One region of the Arthrobacter sp. D3-16 genome, then DNA from elsewhere that is predicted to be linked to it. Evidence: riboswitches for the same ligand, from Rfam matches in the RefSeq annotation. Region 1 holds a riboswitch; each other region holds the start of a gene.
What was found. Region 1 has a riboswitch for thiamine pyrophosphate ahead of M1D32_RS06965 (FAD-dependent oxidoreductase). Riboswitches for the same ligand answer to the same signal wherever they lie in the genome.
Positions count from the first base shown of each region.

Region 2: linked by a shared signal. The riboswitch ahead of M1D32_RS18700 (ECF transporter S component) and the one ahead of M1D32_RS06965 (FAD-dependent oxidoreductase) in region 1 are both predicted to bind thiamine pyrophosphate.
Region 3: linked by a shared signal. The riboswitch ahead of thiC (phosphomethylpyrimidine synthase ThiC) and the one ahead of M1D32_RS06965 (FAD-dependent oxidoreductase) in region 1 are both predicted to bind thiamine pyrophosphate.

Region 1 is NZ_CP096437.1:1,437,558-1,441,831, reverse strand. It holds gene M1D32_RS06975 (thiazole synthase) at 1-512, opposite strand, end outside; gene thiS (sulfur carrier protein ThiS) at 517-753, opposite strand; gene M1D32_RS06965 (FAD-dependent oxidoreductase) at 750-2,108, opposite strand; TPP riboswitch at 2,101-2,219, opposite strand; gene thiE (thiamine phosphate synthase) at 2,247-2,984, shown strand; gene M1D32_RS06955 (RNB domain-containing ribonuclease) at 3,045-4,274, shown strand, end outside.
Region 2 is NZ_CP096437.1:4,000,703-4,004,976, forward strand. It holds gene M1D32_RS18690 (energy-coupling factor transporter transmembrane component T family protein) at 1-335, opposite strand, end outside; gene M1D32_RS18695 (ABC transporter ATP-binding protein) at 332-1,888, opposite strand; gene M1D32_RS18700 (ECF transporter S component) at 1,888-2,511, opposite strand; TPP riboswitch at 2,577-2,717, opposite strand; gene M1D32_RS18705 (heme-degrading domain-containing protein) at 2,790-3,332, shown strand; gene M1D32_RS18710 (hypothetical protein) at 3,440-3,649, shown strand; gene M1D32_RS18715 (DUF4383 domain-containing protein) at 3,771-4,229, shown strand.
Region 3 is NZ_CP096437.1:1,752,750-1,757,023, reverse strand. It holds gene M1D32_RS08365 (VOC family protein) at 1-145, opposite strand, end outside; gene M1D32_RS08360 (amidohydrolase family protein) at 248-1,330, opposite strand; TPP riboswitch at 1,434-1,541, shown strand; gene thiC (phosphomethylpyrimidine synthase ThiC) at 1,557-3,368, shown strand; gene M1D32_RS08350 (alpha/beta hydrolase) at 3,438-4,172, opposite strand.

The sequences.
Region 1 (4,274 bases):
GTGCCGATCGGCGCCCCGAGGGGCATGACCGCAGTGGCCCCAAGGTTCTCAAGCCGCAGCGCGAGGACCGGATCATCGTTGGTGTAGGCAAAAACCTTGAAGCCCCTGTTGACGAGTTGTTCCGTGGCGTCCACCAGTTCGACGGCGTCCGGCAGCAAGGTCTGTTCGTCAGCGATGACTTCCAGCTTCACCCAGTCGGTTTCCAGCGCCTCCCGGGCCAGTTCGGCCGTCAGCACGGCATCCCGGGCCGTGAAGCAGCCTGCTGTGTTGGGCAGCACCCGGATGCCGTGGTCCACGAGCAGCTGGAAGAGTGATCCGGTCTCAGCGGTGGAATACCGCCGCATTGCCACCGTGGTGAGGCCGGTGCCGGAGGCCAGGAGGGCAGCCCCCAGGCCGTCCAGGCTGGGCGCGCCGCCCGTGCCCATGATGAGGCGGGATGTCAACGTGACGCCGTCAATGACCAGCGGATCATCATGGCCGGCCACGCGTGGAGTGGTGATCGTTTCGGTCATGGTCTCAGCCTCCCTGGACTGCCGTGACGAGTTCGACCTCGTCGCCATCCGCGAGCGCGGTGGTAAACCACTGGCTGCGCGGTACAACCTCGGAATTGTGGGCCACGGCCACACCAAGCTTTTGGCCGTCGGTTGCCTGGCCGTTGGCGGCCAGGGGGCGGCCGGTGATCTGGCTGACGAGCACGGTGATGGAGGCACCCTCAGGCACAGGGTGCCGGGTTCCGTTCAAGGTGATGTTCATGCTGTTTCCTTTGTGGGCGATGTGTGGCTGAAGTGTTTGGGGACTGAGCCGGTGGTTACGCCGGCGCCTGCCCCGGTGGAGAAGCGGCCCGGGCTGAAGGCCGCCCACCGGGGGTCCTCGTGGCCGTCCAGAAGGTCCCGGCAGACGGCGGCTGCGGCCGGTGCCAGCAGGACTCCGTGGCGGAAGAACCCGGTGGCGATGATCAGGCCGGAAACGTACCCGTGCTGGCCGTTGGCCGCTGCGTCCGGGGCGGGAACCCGCCCCAGCAGCGGCGCGTTGTCGGGTGTTCCGGGACGGGCGCGGGCGGTGCATTCCAGCAGTTCGAGTTCGGCGACGGCGGGAACCAGTACTTGCGCGTCGCGGAGGAGCTGGTACACGCCCCCGGCGGAAACGGCGTCCGTGCCGGACACCGCATCCTCGCGCTGGGTCGCCCCGATCACCACCGTGCCGTCCCTGCGGGGGACGATGTAGACCGGAACGCCGTGCACCAGTCCACGGACGGTGGAGGTCACCAGGGGCTGCAGATGCCTGGGCACTGCCAGGCGCAGGATGTCCCCGTAGACGGGCCGCAACGGCAGGAGCAGCTCATCAGGCAGTCCTTCAAGAGCTGCCGCGTGCAGCCCGTTCGCCACCACCGTTTCGGCCGCCAGCACGGTTCCCCCGGACGCCAGGCGCACGCCGGCAACAGCCCCGTCCTGCCACAGCAGTCCGGCTGCCTTCGCCGGTACCGCATATCCGTCGACGGCGCCACCTGCTGCACTGCCCCAACCTGCGGCTGTCTTCGTGTCCCCGCCGCCGTCATCCGCACCATGCCCGGCCAAGGCGGCCTGCAGGCAGGCCACCAACAGTCTTGGATCCACCTGGTGGTCGGCCGGAGTGTCCAAAGCGCAGGCGATCCCGGGGCTGAGCAGGGGTTCCCGTTGCCGCGCACCCCGGACGGTAAGCGGCTCTACGGAAAGGCCGCTGGCCTGCTGGACGGTACGCAGGTCCATCAGGGCACGGCGGTCGGCGGCGTCGGCACCCACGGCGAGGGTCGGCGTCGTGATGTATCCGGGATCTGCTCCCGACGCTGCGGTGAGACCGGCGGCAAATTCCGGCCAGCGGGCCGAGGCATCCAGCATGAATTCCAGGAGATCCTCCTCCTGGTAGTGCAGCTCGCTTACCGGGGCAAGCATCCCGGCGGCGGCCCAGCTGGCCCCCGAACCCGGTGCGTCATCGATCACCGCAACGGAACGGCCGGAACGCTTCGCCTCCCACGCGATACCGTGGCCAATGACTCCGCCGCCGATCACCGCCACATCAGCATGGATTGTGCTGTCCGCGTCCACGGCCAGGGGCCCTGATGGTGCGCCCATGTGTCTCCTTCCCTACGCCGGTATTAGCCGGATCAGGTCAAGCGGTCGGCTCTGACGCCCTCTCAGCCCGGCGCTTTGTGACAGCTGCCGCGGGCTCCCGCAGTACGAGGCCAGTGTAGAGGAACTAGGCTTTCCCCCATGAATGTGTCCCACACCCCTGCCGCCGGCACCGATGTCCTCAGCAGCGCCAAGATCAGCAACGGCGTCAACGCCGCCCGCCTCTACCTCTGCACTGACGCCCGCAGGGACCGCGGCGACTTCGACCAGTTCGTGGACGCAGCGTTCGCCGGCGGGGTGGACATCATCCAGCTGCGGGACAAGGCCATCGAGGCAGCAGAGGAACTGGAACTCCTGGCGGTGCTCAAGGAAGCGGCAGAGCGGCACGGCCGGCTATGGGCTGTCAACGACCGTGCCGACATCGCGGTGCTGTCCGGGTCACCCGTCTTCCACATCGGCCAAAAGGACCTGCCCCTGGACGCTGCACGGACCCTGCTCAACGGCAACGCCGCCATCGGCCTGTCCAGCCACACCCCTGCCCAGGTGGATGCGGCGCTCGGTGCGGCCGCCGGCCCCGCCGGGCTGGACTACTTCTGCGTGGGTCCGGTATGGGCCACGCCCACCAAACCGGGGCGGGCAGCTGTGGGACTGGAGCTGGTGCAGTATGCCGCCACAGCCGCGCGGCCGGCAGCGCGGGAAGGACAGGACGACGGCGGTGTGCCCTGGTTCGCGATCGGCGGCATTGACCACGGCAACGTGGAGCAGGTGGTGGAAGCGGGCGCACGCAGGATCGTGGTGGTCCGGGCCATTACGGAGGCCAGCGACCCGGCAGCCGCCGCCGCTGCGCTGCTCGCCGCCCTGGATGCCCTCACCTCCTGATGCCGCCGCTCCGGGACGGATGCCTGCATAAAGGCGCCGATTCCGGCTAGGCTGATTTTCGTGTCACACCATCGGCTGGCCCCCAACGTCCACGAGCACAACAACGCCCTTGAGGAAGCGCTGAGTGCCCTGAGGACGGAGCTGGAGCTGCCGGGCGCCTACCCTGAGGACGCGGTGGCTGACGCGAAAGCGGCAGTTGAGGCCCTGCAGTTTCCTGACTACGACCTCACCGGCGTCGAATTCATCACCATCGATCCCGCATCGTCCACTGACCTGGACCAGGCACTGTTCATCGAAGCTGACGGCGACGGCTACCACGTGCTGTACGCCATCGCCGATGTCCCCGCTTTCGTGCCCCCTGGCGGGGCCCTGGACACGGAAACCCGCCGCCGGGGCCAGACCTTTTATGCCCCTGACGGTCGGATCCCGCTGCATCCGGAAGTCATCAGCGAACAGGCCGGCAGCCTCCTCCCCGGCCAGGACTGTTCTGCGTTCGTCTGGGACTTCCGCCTGGACAGCGCTGCCGAGGTGACATCCGTAGCCGTGAAGCGGGCCCGGATGCGCAGCCGCGCGAAGCTCAGTTATAAGGGGGTGCAGGCGGAGCTTGACGCCGGTACCGCCTCCCCTGTGCTGCAGCTCCTTAAGGAAGTGGGGCTTAAGCGCGTGGAGCTGGAACGGGCCCGCGGGGGCGCCAGCCTGAACATGCCGGAACAGGAGATTGTCCAGCTTCCCGACGGCGGCTACCGGATTGCCGCCGCTCCCCAGCTTCCGGTGGAGGACTGGAACGCGCAGATATCCCTGATGACCGGAATGGCAGCGGCCAACCTCATGCTCGCGGGTAAGGTGGGCATCCTGCGCACCATGCCGTCCCCGGACGAGCGCTCCCTGAATCATTTCCGGCTGCAGACAGAGGCCCTTGGCAAGCCCTGGGACGGGGAGGTTAGCTACGGCGAATACCTGCGCAGCCTCGACTCCACCGATCCCCGCCAGCTGGCCATCCTGCATTCGGCCGGCATGCTGTTCCGCGGCGCCGCCTACACCGCCTTTGACGGTTCCGTCCCGGAGGACGCCGTCCAGTCCGCCATTGGCGCCGCCTATGCCCATACCACCGCTCCCCTGCGCCGCCTCGTGGACCGCTTTGTCCTGGTGATCTGTGAAGCGTTGAGTAATGGCGGCAATGTACCGGCCTGGGCACGGGAGGCACTCCAGTCCCTGCCCGAGATCATGGCCGGGTCGGACCAGCTGGCATCACGGATGGAACGGATGGCCCTCGATACCGTGGAGGCCGCG
Region 2 (4,274 bases), 1.7 Mb from region 1:
ATGAACCCGGCCCCCAGCTCCAGGGAGCCTTCGCTCATGGTCCAGATGCCGACGTCGATAAGCGTCTTTCCGCTGTCCGGCGCCAGGATGGAGGTGCTCCAGCCACCCACGGCGGCGGCCAGGATGAGCGGCCAGCCCCGCTGCCACAGCAGAGTCAGGGTGAGGCCTGCCAATGGGAACAGCAGGAACTCAAAGACCAGCGCCACTGACGCGGACACCCAGTCAATGGACAGCGCCAGCACTGCTGTTATCAGGAAGACGGCGGCGAACTTGCTCAACGGATTGGCACGGGTCAGCAGGGCGTGGTTGCCGCGCAGGTTCAACTCCTGCCTCATGGCGACACCGCCGCCGCAGCAGCCAGCCGCAGTTCCGTTCCGCCCAGCGCAGCCGTGAACTCGGCATCGTGGGTCACGGACACTACCGCCGTGCCCGCGTCCAGGAGCTCGGACAGGAAGGATGCCAGCTCAGCCCAGGTGTTGGCGTCCTGCCCGAAGGTTGGCTCGTCCAGGACCAGGACCTGGGGGTGCGCGGCCAAGACCGTGGCGACGGAAAGCCGCCGCTTCTCGCCGCCCGAAAGGGTATACGGGTTGGCGTCGACGAGCCCGGTGAGCCGGAGCCGCTCGAGCAGTTCATCCACCCGCTCTTCTCCGTGGCCAAGGTGCCGCGGGCCGAACATCAGTTCGTCCAGTACTTTCCCCGTGACGAACTGGTGCTCAGGCTCCTGGAACACCGTACCCACGCGCTCGATCAGCTGCTCGGCCTTCCACTGGTAAGGGTCAATTCCAGCTCCCCGGCTGAGGGCCAGGGTGGCGGAAACCTTGCCGTCAACCGGTTCCAGCAGCCCGGCCAGCGTCAGCGCAAATGTCGATTTCCCCGCTCCGTTCGGCCCGGTGATGGCCAGCGCCTCACCGGCCCTTACCTGCGCGGAAATGCCTTGCTGCACCGGCACCGGCGGCACCTTCCGGAAGCCCTTGCGGCGCGCATGTTCACGCGACACGGCCAACTCCTCGGCGGCAAGCAGCAGGTCGCCAGTCGCCGGAGCCGAACCGGCAGCACGGAGGCGCGTCGGAGGGACGTAGCCGGGCACCCAGACCCCGGCCTCGATCAGCATGGTCCGGGCTTCGCTGAGGACCTGGTCCGGCGGGCCGTCCAGCAGCACTGCGGAATCGGTTGAAGAGCCGGGCTGCAGCACCACAATCCGGTCAACCAGGTCCTTCCACACGGTTACACGGTGCTCCACCACCACCAAGGTTGCCCCGGTTTTGTCGAGGCAGCGGCCCACAGCGTCCCGCACCTCCACCACCCCGGCAGGGTCCAGGTTGGCAGTTGGCTCATCGAGGAGAATCAGCCCCGGCCGCATGGCAAGAATGCCCGCCAACGCAAGGCGCTGCTTTTGACCGCCGGACAGGGCCGACGTCGGATGGTCCAGCGGCAGGTGGGCAAGCCCGACGTCGTCCAACGCCTCGTGCACGCGGGCCCAGATGTCAGCGCGGGGTACGGCAAGGTTCTCGGCGCCGAAGGCGACGTCGTCACCTACGCGCGAGAGGACAACCTGGGTCTCCGGATCCTGCTGCATCAATCCGGCCCGGCCGCGCTGCTCCCGGGGGGAGGCGCCGTCGATCAGCAGCGAACCGGACTCATCGGAATCGCCCGCCTCGCCGTCGTCGTCGTGCGCATCCCCCAGCACCCCGGCCAGTGCGTGGAGGAGCGTGGACTTGCCGGCGCCGGACGGGCCCAGCAGGAGCACGCGTTCGCCGGGTTGAATGTCCAGGTCGAGGGCACGGACGGCAGGCTTGGACCGCCCGGCATGCCGCCAGCCCCAGCCCCTGGCAGTGACTGCAGCCGGCCGCGCCGCCACGGCAGCGCCGGAGAGGGAAGGAGCAGTCATCAGGAAAAGACGGGCTCCGATGCTGCCTTGCGTGACGCGAAGGAGCTGAGGACACCGGTCTTTGCCAGGCCGCGGGTGGCGATCCACGACAGGGCTCCCGCGATCACGGCGCCGGAAATGGCAGTGAAGATGATGTAAGCCAGCTTGTCCCCGCCGGAGTAGGCGATGTTCCAGCCCCAGGGCGCGAAGGAATCGTTCAGGCCGCAGAAAAAGCCCGCGGCAGCGCCCGCGAGCAGTGCTACGGGCAGGTTGAACTTCCGGTACACGAAGATCGCGAAGATGATCTCGGCGCCCAGTCCCTGGACGAACCCGGAGAACAGTACCGAGGCGCCGTACTGCGAGCCCATGAGGAGTTCGCCGGTGGCGGCCACGGTCTCGCAGAACAGTGCGGCGCCTGGCTTGCGGATGATCAGCATGCCCAGCACCGCGGGGATCATCCAGCCGCCGGCCAACAAGCCGGTCAGCGGCGGATAAACGGCGTTCATTGGTGCCGAGACTGCGGCTGCGCCCTGGGACCAGGCCCAGAAAATGACGCCGCCTGCGATGGCGATGAGGGCTGCCACCACGATGTCCACGACGCGCCAGGACTTGCTGGTGGTCTTCTTGATTACTGTCGTTGCCATGCGATCCTCCTGAGGAACAGGAGGGGAAAGTGGATACAGCAACCGGCGTTGCCGCCGTTGCCGCGCACTTCGAGAACTCGACTCCCTTGCGCCGGTACTAACCGGATCAGGTTCGAGGGTCTGCGGCTGTCCGCACTCTCAGCGCCCACCTGCGGTCCCTGGCATGGCCAGTGATGCCCGACGGCGGCGCTCCCCTGTCGTTGAATGATTCTGTCGGTAAATAATCGCCCTTGTGGGCGGGGTCCAGTTTACACCGGAGGAGGGGTAGATTGTGGGCCATGGCTGCCAATTCCCCGCATGTGACCGAGTTTGATCCGGATTCCGATGCCGTCCAGCCGGAGGGATCCCTGCCAACGCTCATCGCCCGGATCGAAAGCGAAATCCGGGAGCTACAGTTTCCCGGCTTCTCCCTGGATGATGCATTGAACCTGGGGCTACTGCTGGTGGAGCTGGGCAAGGAGGGCCAGTTTCCCATTGCGATAGACATCACGAAGGGTGAACAGGTCCTGTTCCATGTGGCGCTGCCCGGCGCCACGCCGGACAACGAGCACTGGATCCGCGCGAAGCAGCGCACTGCCGCCCGGTACGAGGTGCCGTCCCTCCTGGTGGGGCTGCGCGCCCGGCTCAAGGGCGGACGGATCGAGGACAACGCCTGGTTCGATCAGAGCCGGTACGCCGCCCACGGCGGCTCCTTCCCTGTGTACGTCACAGGAGTGGGCGCAGTCGCAACAGTGACTGTTTCCGGGCTTCCCCAGGTGCAGGACCATGACCTGGTGGTGCAGGGCCTGCGGGAGATCCTTGGGTCCATGAGGGCGGACTGACTTCGGAGCGGATGGACCGAAGGCATCAACCAGCGGGCTATGGACTCCGCCACAGGCCCGGGAGTACATTCGAGGCCAGCGGCCGGAGTTCAACCAGGAGGACGCCAATGCTAGGTCCTGCAGCCGAAAACCAAGTGCGGGCCGCGGTGGACAAGGCCGCCGAGGAGATGATCTATATCGGCCCGGACCACCCCTACTATCCCCTGCTGGCGGAACTTGTGTCCGCCGTCGGGAAGGCCTGGCAGCAGGGGTACGAGCACGGCCGACGCGGCGGGCACCAGGCCAATCCCTATGTGTGGAGTACCTCCGACGGGTAGACACCAGCATCACCAGCCGGGGCGCCGCACTCGCTGGCCGTCCAGAAGATGAGAAGCGTACTTAGCTTTTATTAGTAACCATGCTTACTATGTTGTCTCCCGGTTTTTGAGGAGACAGGACATGACAGTCAGCACCCGGGCAACCGGAGCAAGGACCGGCCTGCAGAAGGCGGCGTTTGCAACGGGCGCCCTTTTCCTCCTTGTGGCTGTGCTGGGGTTCATCCCCGGGATCACTGCTAATTACGAGGCCCTGGGCATGGCCGGGCACGGCTCGGGAGCCTTGCTGTTGGGGCTTTTCCAGGTGTCCATCCTGCACAATATCGTGCACGCGGCCTTCGGGGCAGCGGGACTCTTGCTGGCCCGAACGCACCAGCAGGCAAGGAGCTTCCTCATCTACGGGGGCGTTGTCTACCTGGTCCTCTGGCTCTACGGCCTCCTGGTGGGCGATCAAACCCCTGCCAACTTTGTCCCTGTCAACGGCGCCGACAACTGGCTGCACCTGGCCCTGGGCCTGGGCATGATCATCCTGGCCATCCTGCTGTCACCGCGAACCACCCCAAAGAAGCCGCCGCGGGCGTGACCTGAGCCCCGGCCCAACCGAAACCGTCACCGTCGACGCCGCAAC
Region 3 (4,274 bases), 320 kb from region 1:
CGCCGTCCTGCTCGGCAATGACCTCAAGACCGAGGGCGCGCTGGTAGTAGTCCGTCATCACCTTCATGTCGCCCACCTTGAGCATCACGGTGCCCATGGTCAGGTCGGCAGGAAGAAGATCCTGGCTGATGGCTTCTGCAGTCATTGAACGCTCCTGGTGTTGGCGGCCGTCCGGATGAGGCTGCCTGTCACAGTTAAAATTACTTGAACCTTCAATTTATTCCAAGTGCTTTTCCTGAATGGGAAATCAGCGGATGACGCGGCCCCCGAGCACGACGTGCGCCAGTTCGCTGACCGTTCCAGGAGCCTGCCGCGGATCTTCCCGGCACAGCACGACGTCGGCACGGGCGCCCTCCTGCAATCCCTCGGCACCCAGCCAACTCCGGGCACCCCAGCAGGCGGCGTCGAGGGCAGCGGCCATTGGCAGGCCTGCACGGTGAAGGGCCAGAATCTCATCGGCGATCCTGCCGTGCCGTATAACGCTGCCCGCATCGGTACCGGCGTAGATCTGCACTCCTGCTTCGTACGCCTCCAGTACCCGCTCCGCCCGGCGCTCCCACAATGCCCGCATGTGTGCGGCGTACCGGGGAAACTTGGGCTCCGCCTGGGAGGCGATATCCGGAAACGTCGCGATGTTGATGAGGGTGGGCACAATCGGAACGCCCTGCTCGACGAACCTGGGCAGATGCCGTGGCAGGAGCCCAGTGGCATGCTCGATGCAGTCGATCCCGGCGTCCAGCATCTGGTCCAGCGTTTCTTCGGCAAAGCAATGGGCGGTAATCCGCGCGCCTTCATCGTGCACCGCCTGTGCGGCGTCCCTGACGACGGCGGCAGGAAAGGACGGCGCCAGGTCACCGGCGCCGCGGTCAATCCAGTCCCCCACGAGCTTGACCCAGCCGTCGCCGTCGCGGGCCTGTTTCCGGACAGCTTCCACCAGGCCGTCCGGTTCAACTTCCTCGGCGAAGCCCCGCAGATACCGCCGGGTCCTGGCAACATGCCTGCCGGCCCGGATGAGTACAGGGGCGTTCGGGCTGTCCTGCAGGAAGCGGGTGTCAGCAGGGGAACCGGCGTCCCGCACCAGCAGTGTTCCAGCGTTCAGGTCGGTTCTGGCCTGTTCCTCCGCAACTGCTGCCTCCACCGCCCCACCGGCTCCCAGCCCGATATGGCAGTGGGCATCCACGAATCCCGGCAACACCCATCCGTCCAGGACCGTGCGCGGTTCCCCTGCCGGCCGCTGGAATGTCAGCCTGCCGTCAACGGACCACAATCCCCGCCGCTCGCTGTCCGGCCCGGTGAGGACGGTTCCCGTGAAGTGGACGATCTCTGCCATGGATTTACCTCTTTCCCGCCCCGACAGGCTAGCACCGCCGCATGTGGCAGGAGCCCTTCGGCCTTGTCCCACCCTGGCCCTCCGGGGTCTGTGGTAGCTTTCATCTTGACCACACGGGTGCCCCTGCAGGGGCTGAGATCGGGCTGACGCAGCCTGCGACCGTTGAACCTGTCCGGGTAATGCCGGCGAAGGAAGTGAGTAAACCTTGAGTACACCCATTGCACCGTTGAACCCTGCCCACACTCTGTCCGGTACGGCGGAAGGCGGCCAGGACCAGGCTGCTGTCACGGAGTCGCTGAAGTCCCATTCCCTGGCCTTTGTCCGCGATGCCGCATCCGGCATACAGGTGCCCGTTACGGAGATAGCCCTGGCGCCTTCACCCAACGGCGACTCCAACGGTCCGTTCCGGATCTACCGCACTGCCGGCCCGGGGGGCGACCCCGTCCGGGGCCTCAACCCGTTCCGCTCACCATGGATAGAAGCGCGCGGCGACACGGAAACCTACGGCGGCCGCGGCCGGAACCTGCTCGACGACGGCCGCTCGGCTGTCCGCCGGGGTGCGGCCAGCGTGGAGTGGAAGGGCGCCCGTCCGGTGCCCCGCCGCGCCGTCGAAGGCAGGACGGCGACGCAGATGCACTACGCACGGCAGGGCCTCACCACCCCCGAGATGCGTTTCGTGGCGCTGCGGGAGAACTGCGATGTGGAACTGGTCCGCAGCGAAGTGGCCGCCGGCCGGGCGATCATTCCGAACAACATTAATCATCCCGAGTCTGAACCGATGATTATTGGCAAAGCCTTCCTGGTGAAGATCAACGCCAACATTGGCAACTCTGCTGTCACCAGTTCCATTGCCGAAGAAGTGGACAAGCTGCAGTGGGCCACCCAGTGGGGCGCAGACACCGTGATGGACCTTTCCACCGGCGACGATATCCACACCACCAGGGAATGGATCATCCGCAACTCACCCGTTCCGATCGGCACCGTCCCCATCTACCAGGCCCTCGAGAAGGTTAACGGCGAAGCAAACGCGCTGACGTGGGAAATCTTCCGCGACACCGTCATTGAACAGTGCGAACAGGGCGTGGATTACATGACCATTCACGCCGGCGTCCTGCTCCGGTACGTTCCCCTGACCGCCAACCGCGTGACGGGCATCGTGTCCCGTGGCGGATCGATCATGGCCGGCTGGTGCCTGGCGCATCACCAGGAAAACTTCCTGTACACGCACTTCGATGAGCTCTGCGAAATCTTCGCGAGGTACGACGTCGCGTTTTCCCTGGGCGACGGCCTGCGGCCGGGGGCAACGGCCGATGCCAATGATGCCGCGCAGTTCGCCGAACTGGACACACTGGCCGAACTGACGCAGCGTGCCTGGGAATACGACGTGCAGGTGATGGTGGAAGGCCCCGGCCACATACCGTTCCACCTGGTCCGGGACAACGTCGAACGCCAGCAGGAGCTGTGCAAGGGCGCGCCCTTCTACACTTTGGGCCCGCTCGTTACCGACGTGGCGCCGGGGTACGACCACATCACCTCAGCGATCGGCGCCACGGAAATCGCCCGCTACGGAACGGCCATGCTGTGCTACGTCACTCCGAAAGAACACCTGGGCCTGCCTAACAAGGACGACGTCAAAACAGGAGTGATCACGTACAAGATCGCAGCGCACGCCGCAGACCTCGCCAAGGGCCACCCGGGGGCGCACGAACGCGATGACGCACTGTCCAAGGCACGCTTCGAATTCCGCTGGCGGGACCAGTTCGCGTTGTCCCTGGACCCGGTGACCGCCGAGGCCTTCCACGACGAGACCCTCCCCGCGGAACCCGCCAAGACAGCGCACTTCTGTTCCATGTGCGGTCCCAAGTTCTGTTCCATGAGGATCAGCCAGGACATCCGGGACGAATACGGGTCAGCGGAGTCGCAGGCAGCGGTGGCGGAAATGGCAGCAGGAATGCGGGGAAAAAGTGAGGAATTCCTTGCAGCGGGCGGCAAGGTCTACCTCGCGGAGCTGGCTGTTCCGGTGAACGACCGCCCGTAGCTGCACCACAATTTCCGTCCGGCAGGCTATTGGGGGCCTGCCGGACGGGGAAGCTGCCCGCGGCAGGCCTCAGGAAGCCCTGGCAGGCTGGCTCCTGCTGACCCCGCTGATGAAGGAGCGGATGATGCGGTCACCTTCCGGGGAGTCATGGGGCCGGTGCCCTCCCGCCGCCGTGCGGTGCAGGGAGCCGGTCTCACGCAGGTAGCCGGCAATCTCCTCGTAGAGCGGCTCCCATCCCCCGGTGAGGACCAGGGTGGGGACGCCGGGAACAATGTGCAGCGGAGCCTCCCAGGAAGGAGCCTGCAGGCGCAGCCTCCTGGCGGACCGCTTCTCCTCCGCTGTGGCCGGCTGCTGCAGGTCCGTGGCATAGACCCGCCGGACGAACTCGCGCTGGAAATCCTGGTCGCTCATGTGGTGCCGGGCCTCGAACAGGGGTTGCATCAGCTTGATATGGGCCGCCGTGGCCGGCAGTTCCGCGGTGAGCGACAGGCAGGCGGGCTCCACCAGGGTCAAGGACAAGACAAGGTCGGGACGTTCGACGGCGGCCATCATCGCTGCGATGGCTCCCTGTGAGTGCGCAACGACGTGTCCGCCCGCGGCGCCCCTGCCGTCGTCGGCAAGGGACTGCAGCACAATGGCGGCGTCCTCCTCGAAGGAGGACTCAACGGGTTCAGCCACAGGATGGTACCCGTGGCGGCGCAGGAACAGTGCGTCATAGGACAGTGCCATACCGTGCTGGCGCGGCCAGGCCGCAGAGCCGAAGCTGCCGGCGCCGTGCACGAACACTACCCTCTGCTTGAACATGACCCAACCCTATTCGACGGCACCGATAACCCAGGAGAGTAACGCCAAGTGTCGTTCTGACCGCTCAAAACGAGGCTTGGCGCTACCAGGCAGCAGATGTGG